One region of the Tardiphaga alba genome, then DNA from elsewhere that is predicted to be linked to it. Evidence: predicted binding sites of a transcription regulator. Region 1 holds the regulator's gene; each other region holds the start of a gene.
What was found. Region 1 encodes LexA, which represses DNA repair genes until DNA is damaged. Its sites were predicted from a motif close to TGTTCNNNNTGTGTTCNG; they were not measured.
Positions count from the first base shown of each region.

Region 2: the regulator LexA is predicted to act here: its motif matches at 3,381-3,398, upstream of RPMA_RS28000 (ImuA family protein).
Region 3: the regulator LexA is predicted to act here: its motif matches at 3,632-3,649, upstream of radA (DNA repair protein RadA).
Region 4: the regulator LexA is predicted to act here: its motif matches at 4,393-4,410, upstream of RPMA_RS10465 (cobaltochelatase CobT-related protein).

Region 1 covers NZ_CP036498.1:3,448,942-3,454,333, forward strand. The annotation lists gene RPMA_RS16255 (YgiQ family radical SAM protein) at 1-1,417, opposite strand, end outside; gene lexA (transcriptional repressor LexA) at 1,848-2,561, shown strand; gene RPMA_RS16265 (ComEC/Rec2 family competence protein) at 2,626-4,890, opposite strand; gene RPMA_RS16270 (glutamine--tRNA ligase/YqeY domain fusion protein) at 5,090-5,392, opposite strand, start outside.
Region 2 covers NZ_CP036498.1:2,579,467-2,584,858, reverse strand. The annotation lists gene RPMA_RS12085 (error-prone DNA polymerase) at 1-1,165, opposite strand, end outside; gene RPMA_RS12080 (Y-family DNA polymerase) at 1,162-2,682, opposite strand; gene RPMA_RS28000 (ImuA family protein) at 2,603-3,355, opposite strand; gene RPMA_RS12070 (hypothetical protein) at 3,622-4,170, shown strand; gene dinB (DNA polymerase IV) at 4,191-5,294, shown strand; gene RPMA_RS12060 (2'-5' RNA ligase family protein) at 5,297-5,392, shown strand, end outside.
Region 3 covers NZ_CP036498.1:2,793,471-2,798,862, reverse strand. The annotation lists gene RPMA_RS13310 (replicative DNA helicase) at 1-207, shown strand, start outside; gene alr (alanine racemase) at 388-1,521, shown strand; gene RPMA_RS13300 (sulfite exporter TauE/SafE family protein) at 1,631-2,365, shown strand; gene RPMA_RS13295 (hypothetical protein) at 2,440-2,859, opposite strand; gene RPMA_RS13290 (amino acid synthesis family protein) at 3,020-3,550, shown strand; gene radA (DNA repair protein RadA) at 3,715-5,169, shown strand; gene RPMA_RS13280 (hypothetical protein) at 5,199-5,392, opposite strand, start outside.
Region 4 covers NZ_CP036498.1:2,232,977-2,238,368, forward strand. The annotation lists gene RPMA_RS10450 (Gfo/Idh/MocA family protein) at 1-976, shown strand, start outside; gene RPMA_RS10455 (dihydrodipicolinate synthase family protein) at 986-2,182, shown strand; gene RPMA_RS10460 (sugar phosphate isomerase/epimerase family protein) at 2,185-3,048, shown strand; gene RPMA_RS10465 (cobaltochelatase CobT-related protein) at 3,316-4,218, opposite strand; gene RPMA_RS10470 (TetR/AcrR family transcriptional regulator) at 4,954-5,392, shown strand, end outside.

The DNA.
Region 1 (5,392 bases):
GTTCCTCGACATATTTCGGGCTCTGCACCGCAAGATCGTAACGCACGCCCGAGGCGACCATCACCTTCTTGATGCCCTTGGTCTCGCGCACCTTGCGATACAGGCTGATCAGGTCGTCATGCGAGGTGTTGAGGTTCGGGCAGATGTCCGGAAACACGCAGGACGGCAACCGGCAGGCCTTCTCGACCTTCGGATCCTTGCACGCCATCCGGTACATGTTCGCGGTCGGTCCGCCGATATCCGAGATCACGCCCGTAAAACCCGGCGTCTTGTCACGGATCTTTTCGATCTCCTGCAGGATCGATTTTTCCGAACGGTTCTGGATGATACGGCCTTCATGCTCGGTGATCGAGCAGAAGGTGCAGCCGCCAAAGCAGCCGCGCATGATCGTCACCGAGAACTTGATCATGTCCCAGGCGGGAATCTTCGCATCACCATAGGACGGATGCGGCGCGCGCGCATAAGGCAGATCATAGACCGCGTCCATCTCTTCCGATGTCAGCGGGATCGGCGGCGGATTGAGCCATAGATCGCGATCGCCGTGCTTCTGCACCAGCGCACGCGCATTGCCGGGATTGGCCTCACGATGCAGCACGCGCGAAGCGCGCGCATAGGCTTCCTTGTCCTGCTCGACCTGTTCGCAGGACGGCAACCGCACCACCGTGTCGCCGCTCTGGCGGGACGCGCCTTCATCGGCGGAATCGAGATCGTCCGCCGGCAGTTCGGTGTAATTCTCGGGCACGCGGCGGAACAGCGCGACGCCGCGGATGTCATCGAGTTCGCGCGGCGGCTCGCCATCGGCCAGCCGATGTGCGACTTCGACCACGGCGCGCTCGGCATTGCCGTAGAGCAGGAGATCCGCCTTGGCGTCGGCGAGGATCGAACGGCGGACTTTCTCCGACCAGTAATCGTAATGCGCGATGCGGCGAAGCGAGGCCTCGATGCCGCCGAGAATGATCGGCACATCCTTGAAGGCCTCACGACAGCGCTGCGCATAGACCACCGTACAGCGATCCGGCCGCTTGCCGCCCTCGCCGCCCGGCGTATAGGCATCGTCGCTGCGGATACGGCGGTCCGCGGTGTAGCGGTTCACCATCGAATCCATGTTGCCGCCGGTGACGCCGAAGAACACGCGCGGCTTACCTAGCGCCTTGAACGGCTCGGCCGAATGCCAGTCCGGCTGCGAAATGATGCCGACGCGAAAACCCTGCGCTTCCAAGAGGCGGCCGATGATGGCCATGCCGAATGAGGGATGATCGACATAGGCGTCGCCGGTGACCAGCACGATGTCGCATGCGTCCCAGCCGAGTTCGTCCATCTCGGCACGGCTCATGGGCAGGAATGGCGCAGGCTTGCGCTGCGGCACCAGGAAGGCGCGGGACATCAATGGTTGTTCGGCGACGGCGAGATTTGTCATGCGCCACGCATAAGACTCCGGGAGTCCGAATTCAACGGCGGCGCTGCATATTGAGCGAGAACGATGCAGTCTTTGCCGGCATTGGCGGGAACTGTGACGGCTTCGCTTCGCAGAAGATTATCTTGGTACCACCACGCACCGTAAGCGCGCGCGACCGGGGCAAACAAACGCGCCGTTCCGAATGGGTCGCAAGGACGTCCAGAAAGCGCGAAAGATGACAAAATTAGCCATTGCGGAACACATATGGAACAGATAGTGTTCGTTCATGATTTGTTTCGAGATTCCGTGGCTTAGTCGTCAAGCGTTGCCCGAACTCGCGAACTGCCCTCGATGAGATGCCCTGCAAAGGGTGTCTGCAACGAGGTCCTGAAACACACGCGGCGGCCGACGATCTGTCGTTGAAGACCCGTCAACTGAGGATGGCTTTCAGATGCTCACGCGCAAGCAATACGAACTGCTCCGCTTCATTGACCAGCGACTGAAGGAAGCCGGCGTCCCGCCCTCCTTCGACGAGATGAAGGATGCGCTCGACCTGCGCTCCAAATCCGGCATCCACCGCCTGATTACGGCGCTGGAGGAACGCGGCTTCATCCGCCGCCTGCCGAACCGCGCACGCGCGATCGAAGTGATCAAGCTGCCTGAACTCAACACCGCAGCCCCTGCGAGCGGACGACGCGGCTTCACGCCGAGCGTCATCGAAGGCACGCTGGGCAAGGGCCGCTCCGCGCCCACCCCCGTGGCCAGCGACGATGACGGCGGCCGCACCATCTCGGTGCCGGTGATGGGCCGGATAGCGGCTGGTACGCCCATCGAAGCGCTGCAGACCCGCAGCCATTCGATCAGCGTGCCGCAGGATATGCTCGGCAATGGCGAACATTATGCGCTCGAAGTGCGCGGCGATTCCATGCAGGACGCCGGCATTCTCGATGGCGACATGGCGCTGATCCAGAAATCCGACAGCGCCGACACCGGCGACATCGTCGTGGCGTTGATCGACGACGAGGAAGCCACGCTGAAACGCTTCCGCCGCCGCGGCGCCTCCATCGCGCTGGAGCCGGCGAATGCGGCCTATGAGGTTCGCATCCTGCCGCCGAACCGCGTGCGCATCCAAGGCAAGCTCACCGGCCTCTATCGCCGCTACTGAGCGATGCGCTCGGTAAAAGCGTGATCTGATCCCGAAAACCCATATCCGCTTTTCGGGATCCTGCTCAATCGTCCGGCGCGAGATCCGTCTCCGCCGGCGTTGCATCGACCGGTCCCTGGCGCGTGCGTTGGCCGGTCGAACTCGCAGCTTCCACGGCATCGACAGGTCCGCGCGCCCAGGGCCGCTGCAAGCCGCCTGTGCGCGTCGTCTCCGCTGAGAAACCGTCACCAACGCGCCGCAGACTGGTCGCTCCCTGCCCCTGCAGCCTCTCGCGATCGATCACCATCGCCCGGCAGTTGGTGGGCGCCTGCTTCGCGGTGACGATCAACACCGTGCGCTCACAGTCATCACTGAATGCATCCGGCATCAACGTCAGGGCAATCAGGGCGCCATCACCGAGCGCCGTCACGCAGCCTGACGGATCGCATGACACGCCTTCGCCAAGCGAAGCATCGGTCGGCAATCGCGCATCGGCATCCGCGCCAAGCCATTCCTTGACCAAAAACGCATCCTTGCCGCTGCGCATCACATGTAGCCGGCCGTCACGTCCGCGGACAGCCACGCTCTGGCCGTCACCGGCGATCAGCACGTCAGGCTGCCTTGTGAATGCAGCCCACACTGTTGCCACCGCCAGCGCGATCACGCCCGCATAACGCAACGGCGTGCGCAGCAATGCGAGCAGGATGATGCCGAAACTGGCTGCGATCAGCGGCCCCGTCCCGAAGGCCGACACGCGACCGATCGCACCGGGGAGCCCTGCCACCCACTTGGACACAAAGATCATCCATTGCAGCCCGATCTCCATGATGTGCCAAAACAGACTATCGAAACCGAACGGAATGGCGATCAGGCCCAACAAGCCTGCCGGCATCACCAGTATCGAAACCACCGGCATGGCCAGCAGATTGGCGATGATGCCGTAAGGCGTGATGCGGTGAAAATGATAGGCCGCATAAGGCATCGTCGCGAGGCCAGCGACCAGCGATGCGAGCAGCAGCAATGAAAGTTCGCGGCCGCCCCAGAGCGCGATGCGTGCCGTCGTCGAACTCTCGGATGTCGCGAACAAAGCTGGCATGCCGATCTGCACCAGCGCCACGAGGCCGAGCGTCGCCGCGAACGACATCTGGAAACTCGGATGCACCAGCGCCTCAGGCGTGACGATCAGCACGATCAGCGCCGCGATCGCCAGTGTGCGGAAGGTGATGGCGCGGCGATCGACCATGACCGCGATCAGCACCACCGCAGTCATGATGAAGGATCTCTGCGTCGCGACCTCGGCTCCCGACAGCAGCAAGTAGAACAGCGCGGCCAATAATGCCGCCGCAGCCGCAACCTTCTTGATGGGAAACGTCACCGTCAGCACGGGGATCAGCGCCAAGAGCGCGCGCACGACAAAGAACACCACGCCGGCGACCACCGCCATGTGATAGCCGGAGATCGACAGTACATGGCCGAGCCCGGAAATGAACATGGCGTCGTTGACGTCCGATGAGATCGCATCCCGCCGGCCGGTCAGGAGCGCCGTCGCGATGGCGCGGTTGTCGCCCGTGAGCGACGCCCGAATACGCGCATCGATGGCATCGCGCATGCCCTGCATGGTGGCGGCATATTGCAGATGCCGCGATGGCGGCGTGGGTGGATCGACCTTCCTGATCGCGCCGGTGACGAAGCCCGAAGCGCCGATGCCCTGGAAATAGAGATCGCGCGCAAAGTCGTAACCGCCTGGCCGCAGCGGCGCGAGCGGCGGCTGCAAACGCGCCTTCAGCGTGACGAAACTGCCAACCGCAGGCGCCGTCCCCTTTTTCACCGACAGCCGCACGCGCGTCAGCTTGATCGCGTCCCGCGGCGTCTCCATCGTCGCCACGCGCAGCACGAAACGATCGCTGCGCTCGCGCTCCTCGCGGGTTTCGACGAAGCCGGTCAGTGCCGCCCCGAAAACCGGCTTCGCCAGAACCTCATGCGCGATGCGCGCACTTTTCCACGTTGCGCAGGCGAAACCTGCAGCCAAGGCGGCTGCGAGAAGCATGGTAGGAAATGCAGAAGATCGCCGAAGCAGAATGGCTGCGATGGCAAAAGCACAGGCCGTTGCGGCCGCCACCCCAGCCACCGGCTCGCGCTCCGCTGCAAAATACAGCGCGATGCCGGCGCCGAAAGCCACCGGCACCCAGGGCAGCAAACGGCCGGGCCCGGCTTCCGCCTGCGCCCAGGCGCGGAGCCAGTCGAACGGCCATGTCCAGGAATGATGGGGCGCGAGCGCGCCGGCCGTCGTCGATGGCGGCCATGTGACCGCTCTCGCCTGATTGCGCTGCTGTCCCCCGCTTTGCTCCATCGAACCGCTCGCTCGCCCTGCCGAATGCTATCGGAAGGGCGAGCGGCGACTAGCGGAACGGATGCAGAATGCGCGAACTAATCTCAGACGCGTAGGATGGGTAGAGCGAAGCGAAACCCATCAGCGGAGCCTGCCGAAAAGACGGAATGATGGGTTTTCGCTTCGGCGCTATCGCGCCTGCGCTCTACCCATCCTACAATCAGGCCAGCTTGGCGTAGCTGTCGCGCAGGCCGACGGTACGGTTGAACACCGGTTTGCCGGGGGCTGAGTCCTTGTCACGGCAGAAATAGCCCTGCCGCTCGAACTGCATCGCGCCATCATAGTTGTCGCTCGCCAGCGCCGGCTCCAGCATGGCGCCATCGAGCACTTCCAGCGAATTCGGATTGATCTGCTCGGCAAAATTCGACGCTTCCGGCGTCGGCGTCGCGAACAGTTGCTCATAGACGCGCACTTCCGCCGGCACCGCATGCGAAGCACTGACCCAGTGGATCGTCGCCTTCAC
Region 2 (5,392 bases), 870 kb from region 1:
GCATGACGATCTCGCGGCGTTCGTGCTCGAAATCGACATCGATATCCGGCGGTTCCCGGCGCTCTTCTGACACGAAGCGCTCGAACAAAAGGTCGTTGCGGCCGGGATCGATCGAGGTGATGCCCAACACGAAACAGACGGCAGAATTGGCAGCCGAGCCACGCCCCTGGCACAGAATGTCCCGACTTCGCGCGAAACGGACAATCGAGTTCACCGTCAAGAAATATGGCGCGTATCCCAACCGTTCGATCAGGCGGAGCTCATGTTCGAGCTTTCCAATCACTTCGTCCGGCAGCCCCTCGGGATACCGGTGCGCCGCGCCTTCCCATGTCAGTCTCTCCAGCGCCTGCTGCGGGGTTAATCCCGGCATCGTGCGCTCCTCCGGATACTGATAGGCAAGCTCGTCCATGCTGAACTGGCAGCGGCTAGCGATCTCGACCGACCGCCCGACCGCCTCGGGATATCGCGTGAACAAGCGCGCCATCTCTTGCGGCGGCTTCAGGTAGCGGTCGGCGTGTCGCTCACGGCGGAATCCCGCCTCATCGATGGTTACGCCGTGTCGGATACACGTAACCACGTCCTGCAAAATCCGCCGCGTTGGATCGTGGAATAGAACATCGTTGGTTACGACGGTCGGGATGTCAAAGCGCTGCGCGAGGGTTGCCAATTCATGGATCCGCATCTGATCGTTCGGCCGTCGCCGAAGTGTGAGCGCCACATAGGCTCGATCGGCGAAAACCTCCCGCATCTTACGCAGCCGCGCCATGCAGGCGTCGTCAGCATCGTCCGGAACGAGGACGGCGATCAGTCCGGCATTCCAATCGATAACGTCAACCCACTGGAGAACGCACTTCGCTTTTCCGCCCCGCTTCTTGCCGACTGACAAGAGACGGCAAAGGCGCGAATAGGCACTTCTGTCCGTCGGGTAAACGAGCATCGACATGCCATCATCGAGGTCGAGGCGACAACCGATGATAAGGCGCACGCCCGTTGCCTTGGCGGCTTCGTGGGCCCGAACGATGCCAGCCAAGCTGTTGCGATCGGCGACTGCAAGAGCCTCAAAGCCAAGCAGGGCCGCTTGCGCGAACAATTCTTCGGCGGAGCTCGCGCCACGCAGGAATGAAAAATGCGACGTGCATTGGAGTTCGGCGTAACCGGCCCTCACGCGAAGATCCCGTGCAGGAACCAATGATGAGACCCGGTCGCAGCATGCTCGCCGTCTCCAGCCCGAAAGATCCAGAAACGCTCGCCCGCCTCATCCTCGACGCGGAAATAGTCGCGCACAGCAACGAACTCTGCGTCTCGCTTCCACCATTCGCCAAAAACGCGCTCGGGGCCATCGGCCCGCCTCACCCGCCGACGGATGCCCCGCCACGTAAAACTCACCGGCGGGTGGTCCGGAAGCAGCGCTACCGTCTCAATCTTTTCGGGTGACGACAGCAATCGTGACGGGCGTGGCCAGTCGATCGGCCATTTGGCGTTCGTTGCTGGCGCGGTCGCGGCCACACGTACGAAGGATCGTTCCGGCACATCGCTCTGTGCCGGTGCCATACGATATAGTGATCGCTCGCCCAGCCGGTTGGCGAGGACATCGACGAGATCGGTCACGTCGGCGGCAGACGCTTCAATCAACGACGACACCTTCTGGCTCGCTTCGATAGGCTGCACCAGGGTCGCCGCGAGCCGTAGGATCTCGATGCCGAAACCGGGATCGATCTTCTCGATCTTGTCGCACAGGAGCCGCGTCAGTCGCTGAACCTCTTGCAGAGGCTTAGCGGTGCCCACCCGTGCGACTTGTATGCGATTATCGACCAGGTGGCAGACGAGATCGGCACGCAAAACACCAAGCCCCTTCTCTTCCAGACGATCGCAGAGCTCCTTGGCAAGTTTGCCGATATACCGGGCGATCGTATCGGCGGCCCCAATCGGTTCGACGAACGTCCGCCGCACCTCGATCATGTCAGCGGGCCGCAGCGGGTCGATGGGCTCGGCAGAATCTCCGAATGCCTGATCGAGTCGCCGGCCGACGATCGGTCCGAACCGCAATGCCAGCGGTGCGCGCGGCGTCGCGGATAGATCGGACACCCTATTGAAGCCGAGACGGCGAAGATCACCAACAATGTCCATGGGAAGACGCAGCGCCGCGATCGGCAAAGGACCGACCGATATCCTGACCGTCCCGCGCGGGACGATCACCGTCTCGGCGACAGCAAAGCGCGCCAATGCATGCGATGCTCCCCAAGCGTCCGAGATAGCCACCCTGGCCGTAATACCTGCCTGACGGAGGCGCCTGCCAACGTCAGCGACCATTGCACTCTCGCCGCCGTGGAGATGATCGGCACCGGCTGTATCCATCACGAGGCCGTCCGGCGTATCCGTTGCAACTACCGGCGAATAGCGAAGCGCCCACACAGCCAAACGCTCAAGCGCCTTTGCATCCGCGTCCGGGTCGGCATGATGGATGACGAGTTCTGGAACGAGCGCCTGCGCTTTGGTCGCCGGCATCCCGGAACGAAGCCCCAGACGCGCGGCCTCGACGTTAACTGCCGTTACAAGCCGCTGCGCACCATGGCGCCCAATAAGGATAATCGGCTTGGAGAGTTCAGGCGCGCCAGCGCGCGTCGCGCGCAGTAAACGATCGATCGGCCAGGTCGGAAGATAGACGGAGACGACCCTCGCCATCGCAAGCATCCACTAAAAAATCCGCGCTTTCACCGGCGCGGCATCGGATCAATTCAAGAAGCCATCGGGCCCGGCCAACGCCTGGGACCGGCAGCGGCACGGATGGAAGCGCCGAGACCCGCCAGCGTGTGGCGGATGCGGTGGGCTGTCCGAAGTCGGCAGCCTCCGTCTGACGTCGCCACCGCCTGACCGCGATCGCCATCGTTCCGGAAGCTTCTGCCGCGAGATGGAGACGCCGGGACGCCGTCATCGAAAGTTTGGAGACCTCTGCCACCACGGCCCCGAGGCATCCGTGCCGCGCTCCCTCCTCGAAGCTCGAAAGCAAGGACTTCTCGTCCCCTGCCTCCAGGTAAATCACGCGGTCTGGACCGAGACCGGCTTGAGCAAGAGCGGCGGCGAACAAGTCATGTCGTGTTACGCACCACAGTACCTGCCCCACGGTTCGAGCGGCGATGCCGGCTGCGAACAGCGCTGCCGCAGCACCATCAACCGCACCGTTTCCACCGCCTGCAACTTCGTGGAGTGCGCCGACCACCAGCCCCCCGCCCGGCAGCTTTCCGTCGATTGCCACATCGCCGAAAGGCAAAATGGTTCGCGCGCGAAGTTGCGGGCTCTCCAGTCGAGCCACCTTCGCACGGAGATCGTGCAGAACCCTGTTCGCGGCTCCTTCCATCTATCCAGCCCGACCATTGAAATATTGTTCTTGATTTGTTCTAATGCGTCGGATGAGTCAATGCCCTCTTAGCGCCGTCTGGTTGAGCCAACACGGTATGATCAGAGGAACCTTCTGAGATGCTGCGAGGATTCCGTTCAGACATTATTTTGACGCAACGCGGTTCGTCCAACAAAGCTGTATGACGATCTGACTGTCGCCCTCAACGATAGAGGCTTTCACCGGCGAAGCTTTGACGAAGGGCCACCGAAACAAGATGGACTTCAGTGCCAATACCTCTTTTAAACGCGCTGCAAGATTACAGGGCCAATCCCGATCCGCTCGCAGCCCTCGCCAACACGGTCGCACTCGTCATCGCTGGCAACCAGCCGTTCTATCCCTTGTATCTTCACGCCATCGTCGGACATTCTGCTTGGCCAGCGTGGATCACTCTCATCACGATGCCGATTTTCGCGATTGTACCTGCTCTCTCCCGGCGCAACTCGCTGATGGGCCGCGCCTTACTACCGACGATCGGAACGGCCAACGGAGTACTTGCGGTCAAATTGATCGGAGCCGACACCGGCGTCGAGCTCTTTTTGTTACCATGCGTTTTGCTTGCAGCGCTTCTGTTCAGGCCCAGTGAGCGACACGTGATGCTTGCTGTCCTAGCCCTGCCGTTTGCCGCATACCTCTTACTGAACCCCGCCGTCGCGCCGCCGCTCGCAACTTACAGCGCGGCCGAATATCGATCTATCATCTCGATGCACGGGTTCAGCGTGGCTTGTCTATTCGCATTGATCGGCTTCAGCTTTCCATCCGCGAAAGCCGCGTAACGAAATCAAGATGATCAGCGATGCCAGCATCCGATAGCGAAGATGGGCCTATCTCGCCCCAGTCTCGTAAAATCATTCATATCGACATGGACGCCTTCTACGCGTCAGTCGAGCAGCGGGACAATCCGGATCTTCGTGGCAAGCCCGTAGCGGTTGGCGGCTCGCGGGAGCGCGGGGTTGTGGCGGCGGCAAGCTACGAAGCGCGCAAATTTGGCGTTCGGTCGGCTATGCCGTCGATCACCGCCAAGCGCCAATGTCCCGATCTCATCTTCGTGAAGCCACGCTTCGAAGTCTACAAGGAGATCAGCCAGCAGATCCGTGCAATTTTCGCCGAGCATACGCCAATCATCGAACCTCTTTCGTTGGACGAAGCTTACCTCGACGTAACCAAGAACCTGCAAGATATCCCTCTAGCGCGCGATATTGCTCTCAAAATACGCGCAAAGATCAAGCAACAGACTGGTCTCAACGCTTCGGCCGGGATCTCTTACAACAAATTTCTTGCGAAGCTCGCCTCGGATTACCGCAAGCCCAACGGTCAGTACGTCATCTCTCCAGAGATGGGCCCGGCGTTCGTCGAAAACCTTGCCGTCGGCAAATTCCACGGCATCGGCCCTGCGACCGCGACGAAGTTCAACGCGCTCGGCATCCGGACGGGGCTCGACATCCGCAATCAGACGCAAGCCTTCCTCGAGGCTCATTTCGGAAAGTCGGGGACCTACTACTACTGGATCGCGCGCGGCATCGACGAACGGCCCGTTCGGGCGAATCGGATCCGCAAATCAGTCGGCGCTGAGAATACCTTCTTCGAGGATTTGACTGAACTCAACACAATGGTCGAGGCACTACAGCCGCTCATCGATAAGGTCTGGCGACATTGTGAAGCAACCGGCAATAGAGGCCGCACGGTTACGCTGAAGGTCAAGTTCTTTGATTTTGAGATTATGTCGCGAAGCCGGTCCACCGAAACCTTGATCGGAAACCGGGACGATTTAGGTCTCGCCGCCGTTCAATTGCTGAAAACCGCGATGCCGCTCCCAAAACCTGTACGTCTGCTCGGCGTATCTTTGTCGTCCCTTCAGAGAACTGACGAAGAAGCAGAGCAACTTGGACTGCCCATTTAGTGATGAAACAGACTTCTTATCCGACATTCATCCTCACGGCAGAACTCGATGCCGAAATTTTTTCCTGGTTGGACGGCCTACGCCGAAAGCACTTCCCG
Region 3 (5,392 bases), 660 kb from region 1:
CAGGCCAAAGAGCCGAAGGCAGGGACGCCGGAGCACGAGAAATGGATGCTCGACATGTCGATGGTCCACGGCAAGGCCGAGGTGATCGTCGCCAAACAGCGACATGGTCCCACGGGAGCGGTCCCCCTGCAGTTCGAAGGCCAGTTTACGCGCTTCAGCGATCTCGCCGAGGGCGACCAGTACATGCCGGCAGTGCAGCACGAGTGATTTAGTCGCGGCGGCATTCCTCCTGACTGTCATTACCCGCGAAAGCGGGTAATCCAGTAGACACCGTCGGTCATAATTCTCACGTTGACCGGTGTTTACTGGATCGCCCGATCGAGTCGGGCGATGACAACCGAGAGTTTGCTCCTGTTACGCAGGACGGCGATCACCCGAGACCCATCGATGACCGAAACCACGACCACCGCCGACCTCGCCCCCACGGCCACCGGCCTCCTCACTATCGATCTCGACGCCATCGTCACCAACTGGCGCAAGCTGGAAAAAGCCAGCGTGCCGGCCGAATGCGGTGCCGCTGTCAAAGCCGACGCCTATGGCTGCGGCATCGATCGCGTCGTCCCTGCGCTCGCCAAGGCCGGCTGCAAGACCTTCTTCGTCGCGACGATCGACGAGGCGCGTGCCGCCCGCGAAGGCGCGCCGGATGCAGCGATCTATGTGCTGAACGGCCTGTCGCCCAATGCGGGCGACGCCTTCGCCGCCATCAAGGCCCAACCGGTCATCGGCACGCTCGATGAACTCGCCGAATGGGACATGTTCTGCCGCCGCACCAACTGGGCTGGCGGTGCCGGCGTTCATGTCGATACCGGCATGAGCCGGCTCGGCCTGTCGCCGGACGAAGCGGCGAGCCTGGCGCCGCGCATCAATTCCGGCAATCACGGCTTTACGCTGGTGATCAGCCATCTCGCCTGCGCCGAACAGCTCAACAATCCCTTGAATCCAAAACAGGTCGGTGCCTTCCGCGAGATCGCGCATCTGTTCTCGGGCGTCACCTCGTCGCTCGCCAATTCGTCGGGCATCTATCTCGGGCCGAGCTACATGTTCGACATGGTGCGCCCGGGTGCTGCGATCTACGGCGTCAACCCGACGCCGGAAGCCGCCAATCCCATGCTGCCGGTGGTTACGCTCAAGGCGCGCATCCTGCAGACCCGCGATGTCGCCCGCGGCGACACCGTCGGCTATGGCGCCACCTGGACCGCGCGCCGCCCGACCCGCCTTGCCATCGTCGCGTCGGGCTATGCAGATGGCTATTTCCGCGCCGCCGGCAGCAGCGACGGCTCGCGCGGCACCGAAGTTGTGATCGCCGGCCAGCGCTGCCCCATCGCCGGCCGCATCTCCATGGACCTGATGGCCATCGACATCACCGACCTGCCGCCAAACGCGGCGCGTCGTGGTCACATGGCCACATTGATCGGCGACGGCCTCACCGTGAACGACCTCGCCCATCACTTCGGCACGATTCCGTATGAAGTGCTGACGAGCCTGGGCCGGCGCTATCAGCGGGTTTACACGGGCGGCTGACGCTGCGCTTGCGTTGAATGACGTCCGCTTGGCGCTGGATAACGCTGTTGGACGTGCCGCGACAGAGGCAGACTAAGAGCAATCGAGATTCGCTCAGGGACGCACGGCGTTGATCAGCAGCTTCATCTTCGTCTGCGCCGTTGGCCTTTTGGCCGGCACCATTTCCGGCATCGTCGGCACCGGTTCGTCGATCATGCTGATGCCGGTGCTGATCTATGAATTCGGGCCGAAGGAAGCGGTACCGATCATGGCTGTCGCGGCCGTGATGGCCAATCTCTCGCGCATCATGGCGTGGTGGCGCGAGATCGACTGGCGCGCCACGCTGGCCTATTCGCTCACCGGCATTCCGGCCGCCGCCCTCGGCGCCCGCACGCTGCTGGTGCTGCCGTCGCAGGCGGTCGATCTCACCATCGGCGTGTTCTTCATCGCCATGGTGCCGCTGCGGCACTGGCTGGCGAAACGCTCCTTCACCATCGGCCTGTGGCAGCTCGCGCTCGGCGGCGCGGTCATCGGCTATCTCACCGGCATCGTCGTCTCCAGCGGTCCGCTCAGCGTGCCGCTATTTTTGTTTTACGGCCTCGCCAAGGGCGCTTTCCTCGCCACCGAGGCCGCGAGTTCGCTCGGCCTGTATCTCAGCAAATCGATCACCTTCCAGCGCTTCGGCGCGCTCGACATGGCGGTGCTGGTGAAGGGCCTGATCGCTGGTGCCTCGCTAATGTTCGGCGCCTTTATCGCCAAGCGCTATGTGCTGAAGCTGAGCGTGGAAACGTTTCGCCGCATCATGGACGGCATCATGCTGATCGCCGGCGCGAGCATGGTGCTATCGGGCCTGCATGTGATCTGACATCGACGCGTAGCTCAAAAAGCAAATCGGCCGCCTCGCGGCGGCCGATCGAAACTCATAACAGCGCGGCTGGCTTAGTAGCCGTAAGCGCCGTAGCCCGAGCCGAAGCCGAAATTGAAGCCGTTGCGGCCGCAGCTCGCGCAGCCCGTCTGCACCGGCTGATAATAGACCTGCGCCGGCGCCACCTGCACGGTGCGCTGCTGGGTCGCGTACTGCGCCGGGATGCGCTCATAGTCGACACTGGCTGGCGCGACCATCACGGTCTTCGGCACCATCACGGTGCGATACTGTGCTGGACGGTGATGACGAACGACGCGGCTCGGAGCCACCTGCACTGTCTCCTCCACCGTGCGATACTGCGGCGGGATCACCTGCTGCTGATAGCAGGTGGTGCACGGCGGCGGCGCGTAGCAGTTATAGCAACCGGCAGACGCAACGCTCGGCAGCGCCAGACCGGCGACGGCAACGATGGCAGCGGCAATTGAATTCTTCATGATCAGGTCCCGTGAAATCCAGTTGGAAAACTCTCGGACGCCAGACTTAAATGAGCACCACCAACCGTCAACGCGGAGTTGTTATTTACCTTGACGAACGTCGTTAAGAAGAGATGACGATGCATCGCGAAATCAGCTGGCAGCCGCTCATGGGGTTGCAATGAAGATCCATCGTCTCACCATCATCAAGGATTGTGTGCACGTCGAAGGCAGGCTCGATGCGACCGCACGCACCACGCGCGTGGCAGCCTGCGCCGTCGTTGCCAATCCGTTGGCGAGCAGCGCGCGCGACGATGTCAGCGAGCTCTTTCCATTCGGCGCCGAACTCGGCGCTCTCCTGGTGAAGGAAGCCCTCGCCGCGTTGCCGGGCGCCGCCATCTGCTATGGCAAGGCCGCCATCGTCGGCACCTCCGGCGATATCGAACATGGTGCGGCCGTGCTGCATCCCCGCATGGGCAAACCGATGCGCGAAGCGATCGGCGGCGGTGCGGCGCTCATCCCCTCCAATGTGATCATCGGTGCCGTCGGTGCGACCATCAATGTGCCGATCGGCCACAAGGATGACCCATGGGCACTAGACTTCATCGACACGATCGACGTCACCGTGGGCCACGCGCCGCGACCCGATGAAATCCTGGTGGTGGTTGCCCTGGCCGATGGACCGAGGCCACGCCCGCGTCTCGGCAAATAAGCGGCCATCTCTCTCGACGCCGCGTATCCCGGGCCGACCTCGATCGTATCGACGTGACGATCAGGCCTGCACCGGCTTAAAAAGAACAAAACGGGATCGACGGAGGGCATCGTCTTGCCTACAATGGGAGTTCGGCAAGCCCCACCCAGAAGCGATTCCATCCCATGGCCAAATCCGCCCCCTCTTTCGTCTGCCAGAATTGCGGCGCTGCCTATAACAAGTGGCAGGGCAAGTGCGAGGCGTGCGGCGAGTGGAATACGCTGGCGGCCGAGGACAGCGCCACCGCGATCCCTGTCTCGGCGCGCTCCAAGCGCAAGGGGCGCACCTTTAATCTGGAAAGCCTGACCGGCAGCAGCCAGGACGCGCCGCGTATTCCATCGGGCATGGGCGAACTTGACCGCGTCACCGGCGGCGGTTTTGTCCGCGGCTCCATTATCCTGATCGGCGGTGACCCCGGCATCGGCAAATCAACGCTGCTGACGCAGGCGACCTCCATGATGGCCAAGGCCGGCCACCGCGTCGTCTATATCTCCGGTGAAGAAGCGGTGGCACAGGTGCGGCTACGCGCCGCCCGCCTCGGCCTCGCCGATGCGCCGGTGCAGCTTGCCTCCGAGACCTCGGTGGAGGACATCGTCGCCACGCTTTCCGAAGGCACCGTACCGCGGCTGATCGTGATCGACTCGATCCAGACCATGTGGACCGACACGGTGGAATCCGCGCCCGGCACCGTGACCCAGGTCCGCGCCTCCGCTCAGGCGCTCATTCGCTTCGCCAAGAAGACCGGCGCCACCATCATCCTGGTGGGCCATGTCACCAAGGATGGCCAGATCGCCGGCCCGCGCGTGGTCGAGCATATGGTCGATGCGGTGATGTCCTTCGAGGGTGAAGGCTCGCAGCAGTTCCGCATTCTGCGCGCCGTGAAGAACCGTTTCGGCCCCACCGACGAGATCGGCGTATTTGAGATGACCGGGCTCGGCCTGCGCGAAGTTTCGAACCCGTCCGAACTCTTCCTGTCCGATCGCGATCTCGGCTCGCCCGGCACCGCGGTGTTCGGCGGCATGGAGGGCACCCGCCCCGTGCTGGTCGAGTTGCAAGCTTTGGTTGCCCCGACGACACTCGGCACCCCCCGGCGCGCCGTGGTCGGCTGGGATAGTTCGCGCCTCTCGATGGTGCTCGCGGTGCTGGAGGCGCATTGCGGCGTCAAACTCTCCGGCTACGACGTCTACTTCAACGTCGCCGGCGGCCTGCGGATCAATGAGCCCGCGGCCGACATGGCGGCGGCTGCCGCCCTCGTCTCCTCGCTCTGCAACGCGCCCTTGCCCACCGATGCCGTCTATTTCGGTGAAATCTCGCTGTCTGGCGCGGTGCGCCCGGTCGCGCAGACCTCCGCACGGCTGAAGGAGGCCGCAAAACTCGGCTTCGGTCGCGCGGTGCTGCCGGAGGCTGCGCGCGGCGATCCCGGCGGCGATGCGGGCCTCACGCTCAACAGCGTCGGCAATCTCACGACACTGGTGGCCGAGATCGCCGCCCGCGGCGTCAAACCGGCGCGCGATGGCGGCAATACCACACAGAGCGAGAAAAGCACTGCCCCTGCTCGTTTCCGCCGCGACAACGGGTGACGGTTGCGTGACCTCGCGCACGCAGCCGGCTATAGAAAACACGCGCGAAAAACGTGGCCATCGCGCAACGCTTCGTTCAGGTTCTTCATCCGAAGCGGAACATTGATGTGTGGCATGGCCCGCAGGCGGTTTTCCGCTCTCGCGAGACGTGCCATATCACCGTCACCTGAACTGGCGGCTTTGCTGCCGATTCGCGTTTTCTGACCGAGCGGACCAGACCCGA
Region 4 (5,392 bases), 1.2 Mb from region 1:
AGGCCTCGCCAAGCGCTTCGGCATCGAGCGCTGGACCACCGATCTCGACAAGGCACTGCAGGATCCGAACGATACCATCTTCTTCGATGCCGCGACGACCCAGGCGCGCCCGGGCCTGCTGCAGAAGGCGATTGCCGCCGGCAAGCACATCTATTGCGAGAAGCCGATTGCGACCAATCTCGCGGAAGCCCTCGACGTCATCAAGGTCGCCAATGCCAAGGGCCTCAAGCACGGCACGGTGCAGGACAAGCTGTTCCTGCCGGGCCTGAAGAAGCTGGCCATGCTGCGCGACTCCGGTTTCTTCGGCCGCATGCTCTCGGTGCGCGGCGAGTTCGGCTACTGGGTGTTCGAAGGCGACTGGCAGGAAGCCCAGCGCCCGTCCTGGAATTACCGCGCCGAAGACGGCGGCGGCATGATCCTCGATATGGTCTGCCACTGGCGCTATGTGCTCGATAATCTGTTCGGCGAAGTGGAGGCGCTGACCTGCCTCGGTACCACCGACATTCCGGAGCGTTGGGACGAGCAGGGCAAGAAGTACAAGGCGACCGCCGATGACTCCGCTTACGCCACCTTCCAGCTCAAGGGCGGCGTCATCGCCCACATGAACATGTCCTGGGCCACGCGCGTCTATCGCGATGACCTCGTGACCTTCCAGGTCGACGGCACCCATGGCTCGGCTGTGGCCGGTCTCACCGAGTGCATGATCCAGGCCCGCCAGGCGACGCCGCGTCCGGTCTGGAATCCCGACGAGAAGCGCACCCACGATTTCTACGGTGACTGGCAGAAGGTTCCTGACAACACCGTCGATGACAACGGCTTCAAGGTGCAGTGGGAAATGTTCATCCGCCATGTCTGCGAGGACGCGCCCTACAAGTACACGCTGCTCGAAGGAGCCAAGGGCGTGCAGACGGTCGAATGCGCGCTGCAGAGCTGGAAGGAGCGTCGCTGGGTCGATGTTCCCGCACTCAAGGTCTGAGGTCTCGTCATGAACAAGCCAGTCCAGTCCACCACCGGCTCCTCGCTGTCGTTGAAGCTGCCGACCGCCGATCGCAGCATCGAGACTTATCGTCTCGCAGCCTCGCGTTCGTTCCCGGCCAAGCTCACCGGCACGCTCAACCGCGTCGCCTTCTCGGCGGCGCATGTGGTGGCCGATCCGCTCGCTGAATGCGATCCGTGGCTCAATCAGGCCATCGATTGGGACAAGACCATCGCATTCCGTGAACATGTGTGGGATCTCGGCCTCGGCGTTGCCGAAGCCATGGACACCGCCCAGCGCGGAATGGGTCTGGACTGGCCGACTTCACTCGAACTCATCACGCGCTCGGTGAATGCCGCGAAGCCGCGTAACGGCCTCGTCTTCTCCGGCGCCGGCACCGATCACCTCGCGGTGGAAGATGCAAAATCCATCGACGACGTGATCAAGGCCTACGAACAGCAGTTCGAAGCCATCGAGAAAGTCGGTGGCCGCATCATCCTGATGGCGTCGCGTGCGCTGGCCAAGCTCGGCAAGAATGCCGACGATTATGCCAAGGTCTATGATCGCATCCTGTCACAGTCGCAGAACCCGGTGATCATCCACTGGCTCGGCGACATGTTCGATCCCGCGCTGACCGGTTACTGGGGCACGGCCGATCTCGGCAAGGCGATGGACACCGCCACCGATGTCATCAATCGCAATGCCGCCAAGGTCGATGGCGTGAAAATCTCGCTGCTCGATGCGCAGCGCGAGATCGACATGCGCCGTCGTCTGGTGCCCGACGTGAAGATGTATACCGGCGACGACTTCAACTATGCCGAACTGATCGCCGGCGACGACAAGGGCTATTCCCACGCGCTGCTCGGCATTTTCGATGCCATTGCGCCGGCTGCTTCCTACGCGCTGTCACGTCTCGCAGCAGGCGATGAAGCCGGCTTCCATGATGTGCTCGGCCCCACGGTGCCGCTGTCGCGTCACATCTTCAAGGCGCCCACGCGCTTCTACAAGACCGGCATCGTCTTCATGGCTTATCTCAACGGCCATCAGGATCACTTCACCATGATCGGCGGGCAGGAGAGCACGCGCTCGACCCAGCATCTCGCCGAACTGTTCCGTCTCGCCGACAAAGCCGGCCTGCTCGCCAATCCGGAGCTTGCGGTTGCGCGGATGAAGTCGGTCATGGCCACGCGCGGAATCGACGCCTGATCATGCGTGACTTTTCCAAGGACCATCGCTGGCTGTCGCTGAATACGGCGACAATCCGCAAGCAGGGCGATTTCGTCGCCATCGCCGAGGCCTGTGCCCGTCACAAGATCCGCGGCGTCTCGCCCTGGCGCGATCAGGTCGCGCATGTTGGTTTGGATCGCGCGGTGAAGGCGGTGAAGGACCACGATCTCGAACTGTCCGGCTATTGCCGTGGCGGCATGTTCGTGGCCGACGCCGCGCATCGCCAGGCCGAGCGTGACGACAACAAGCGCTGCGTCGATGAAGCTGTGGCGCTGGGCTCGCCCTGCATCGTGCTGGTCGTCGGCGGCCTGCCGCAATATTCGCGGCCGGGCAGCGTGACGTCGAAGGACATCATCGACGCCCGCAACCAGGTCGATGACGGCATCGCCGCGATGCTGGATTACGCGAAGCAGGCGAAGATGCCGCTTTCCATCGAGCCGCTGCATCCCGCTTACGCCGCCGACCGCGCCTGCGTGAACACCACCGAACAGGCACTCGACATCTGCGATCGTCTCGATCCCAACCGCACCGGCATGCTCGGCGTCGCGCTCGATGTCTATCACATCTGGTGGGACCCGCAGATGCTCGGCCAGATCGAACGGGCAGGGCAGGACCGTCTGCACGCATTTCACGTGTGCGACTGGCTGGTGCCGACGAAGGATATCCTCAACGACCGCGGCATGATGGGTGACGGTGTCATCGACATCAAAGCGGCCCGCGCGGCCGTCGAGGCGCAGGGCTTTGCTGGTTACTCCGAGATCGAGATATTTTCGGAGCACTGGTGGAGCAAGCCGATGGATGAAGTGCTGCAGACCTGCATCGAGCGGCATAAGACGGTGGTGTAGCTTTAACGCCGCGGCGCGTGGTCTCCCTCCCTCCAGCCGCGTAGCGGCGCAGTGGGGAGAGTGGCGCGTAGCGCCGGGTGGGGTGTCTCCCCACGGAAGGACGTCACGTGGGGAAACACCCCACCCGTCTCGAAGCTCGCTGAATGCTCGCTTCTCGCCACCTACGACGGACGAATTCGTCCGTCGGACCCCACGGCGCCGCTGCGCGGCTTGGGGGAGGGAGAAGAAGAGTTCGCCTCGCCGCTGCAACGTGTGTCTCAGCCCTTCCTACGCATTCTCGTCAGACAGCTCAGGGGACCGTCGCCCCGTCAGCGCGCCCTCCAGCAATCCGATCAGGCTCGTTCCCAAATCCTGCGCCGTCTGGATCGTCGTGCAGGCGGTGTAATAGCGTTTCACGTCGAATCCGATGCCGAGGGCGAATAGTTCGATGTTCCCCTTGGCCTCGATGCCCGCGATCACCTCGCGCAGATGCGCATCCAGAATATCCGGCTCGTTTGCATCAAGGGTTGAATCGTCAGCGGGGGCACCGTCCGAGATCACGATGATGATCTTGCGCTTCTCTGGACGAATTGTGAGACGCTCCGACGCCCAGATCAGCGCTTCGCCGTCGATGTTCTCCTTCGGCAGGTCCGGGCGCAGCATGTGCCGGATGCCCCATCCCAGCCGTACCGCCTGGTTGTCATCGGCAGATCGGTAGATGATATGCAGCAATTCACACAGGCGCCCCGGCGCTTTCGGGCGAAACCACCACCGCCAGAATTTTCGTGGATGTCCGCCTTTCCAGGACACCGTGGTGAAGCCCAGTATTTCGATCCGGTAGCCGAGATGGGCCAGAAACTCCTGCGCGATGTCGGTGGCTGCAGCGGCCAGCAGCATCGATTGCCCGCGCATCGAGCCGGATTGATCGACGAGAAGGGTGATCACCGTGTCGGCGCGATCATCGTGGGTCGTGACGTGCCTTATCCGCTCCGACGCTGCGAGCGCGTCGAGATGAACCCGCATCTTCCAGTCGATTAAACCTGTCTGGAAAATGTCCCAGGCTTTTTCCAGAGATGCCGTGCTCTCCACTGAGAGCGGGCCGAGCACGCTGTCGAGTTCGTCCGCTGTAACGATGTGGTCGAATGCGCGGGTGTAGATCCGGTAGGTACCGTGAGCCGCTGACGCCACCATCGCTGACCCCTTATCGTTCAGTCGCGCCTTAAGGTTGCGTCACTTTAGTTCGTGTTTTGTTCTTGACAAGTGTCGTAGGGCGGATGAGCCGAAGGCGTAATCCGCCGGCCGAGCGCATGTGGCTAAGAATGGCGGATGACGCTGCGCTCATCCGCCCTACGACACACATAAAGATGTTCTTCTTTTGTTCTTGACAATGTCCCCAATCGGGAATATCCTCCCGCCCGTTTCGTTCGTGAGGGGCGCTTTCATGAGGCGTCTTTAAGCGGGGCGGAATGCGGCGCCTGCGGGCAGGGGAGGACGTACCTCCTGCACTCGGGTGGTCGGGGGTAACCGTCCGACCCCACTATGGGGGTCTGCCGCTAGTGCGGCTGGACGTGGTGCGGGTGAAGGCGGGGAAACCTGTCGGATCGAGTCTCCTGCGGGAGACTGCCCAGTACCCGGAAGAACGGTCCTTCGGCCAATAGAACGTCGCGGTGGCACGCCGTAAGGCGTTGCGCGGTCGCGGTTTTGCTGGCGATCCAGCAGGACGGGCTGCGTCAGTCCCACCACATCGCGCCTTGCGGCGTGCTGCCTCCCCTCATCGCTGGAGGGGAGTTCTACCCGACGCCTTGGACGCTCCGGCGTTGCGAGGTCGGAACACTGTGTCTCCCCCGCTACCACCACCGGTAAATCCCTTGATGCGACGCACCAATTCATTGACAGGAACCGAGGTGAGCGCTTACTCACGCCGCTATGACGACTCTCCGCATGACCCATGATCTCCGGCGCGAACTGATCCTGTCAGCCGCCAAGCGCTGCTTTGCGCATAACGGCTTTGCCGGCACCACGACCAAGAGCGTGGCCGCGGCTGCATCGATTTCGGAAGGGCTGCTGTTCAAGCATTTCCCGACCAAGTCGGCGCTCTATGCCGAGATCCTGGCGGAGGAATGCAAGGCCGATCCGGGCTTGAACCAGCTGCTGGATCTGCCGCCTTCGACCGAGACGCTGGTGATCCTGATCCGCGAAATGGTGCGGCATTTTCTCGATATCGCTCGTCAGCAGGACGATGACGACGAGGAAGCGCAGCGTCTGCGCCTTGTCACCATCAGCTATCTCAACGACGGCGAATTCGCGCGCCTGATGCATGAGAAGATCGCGGGCATCATCGGCTCGGCTTTCGTCGCGGCCTATG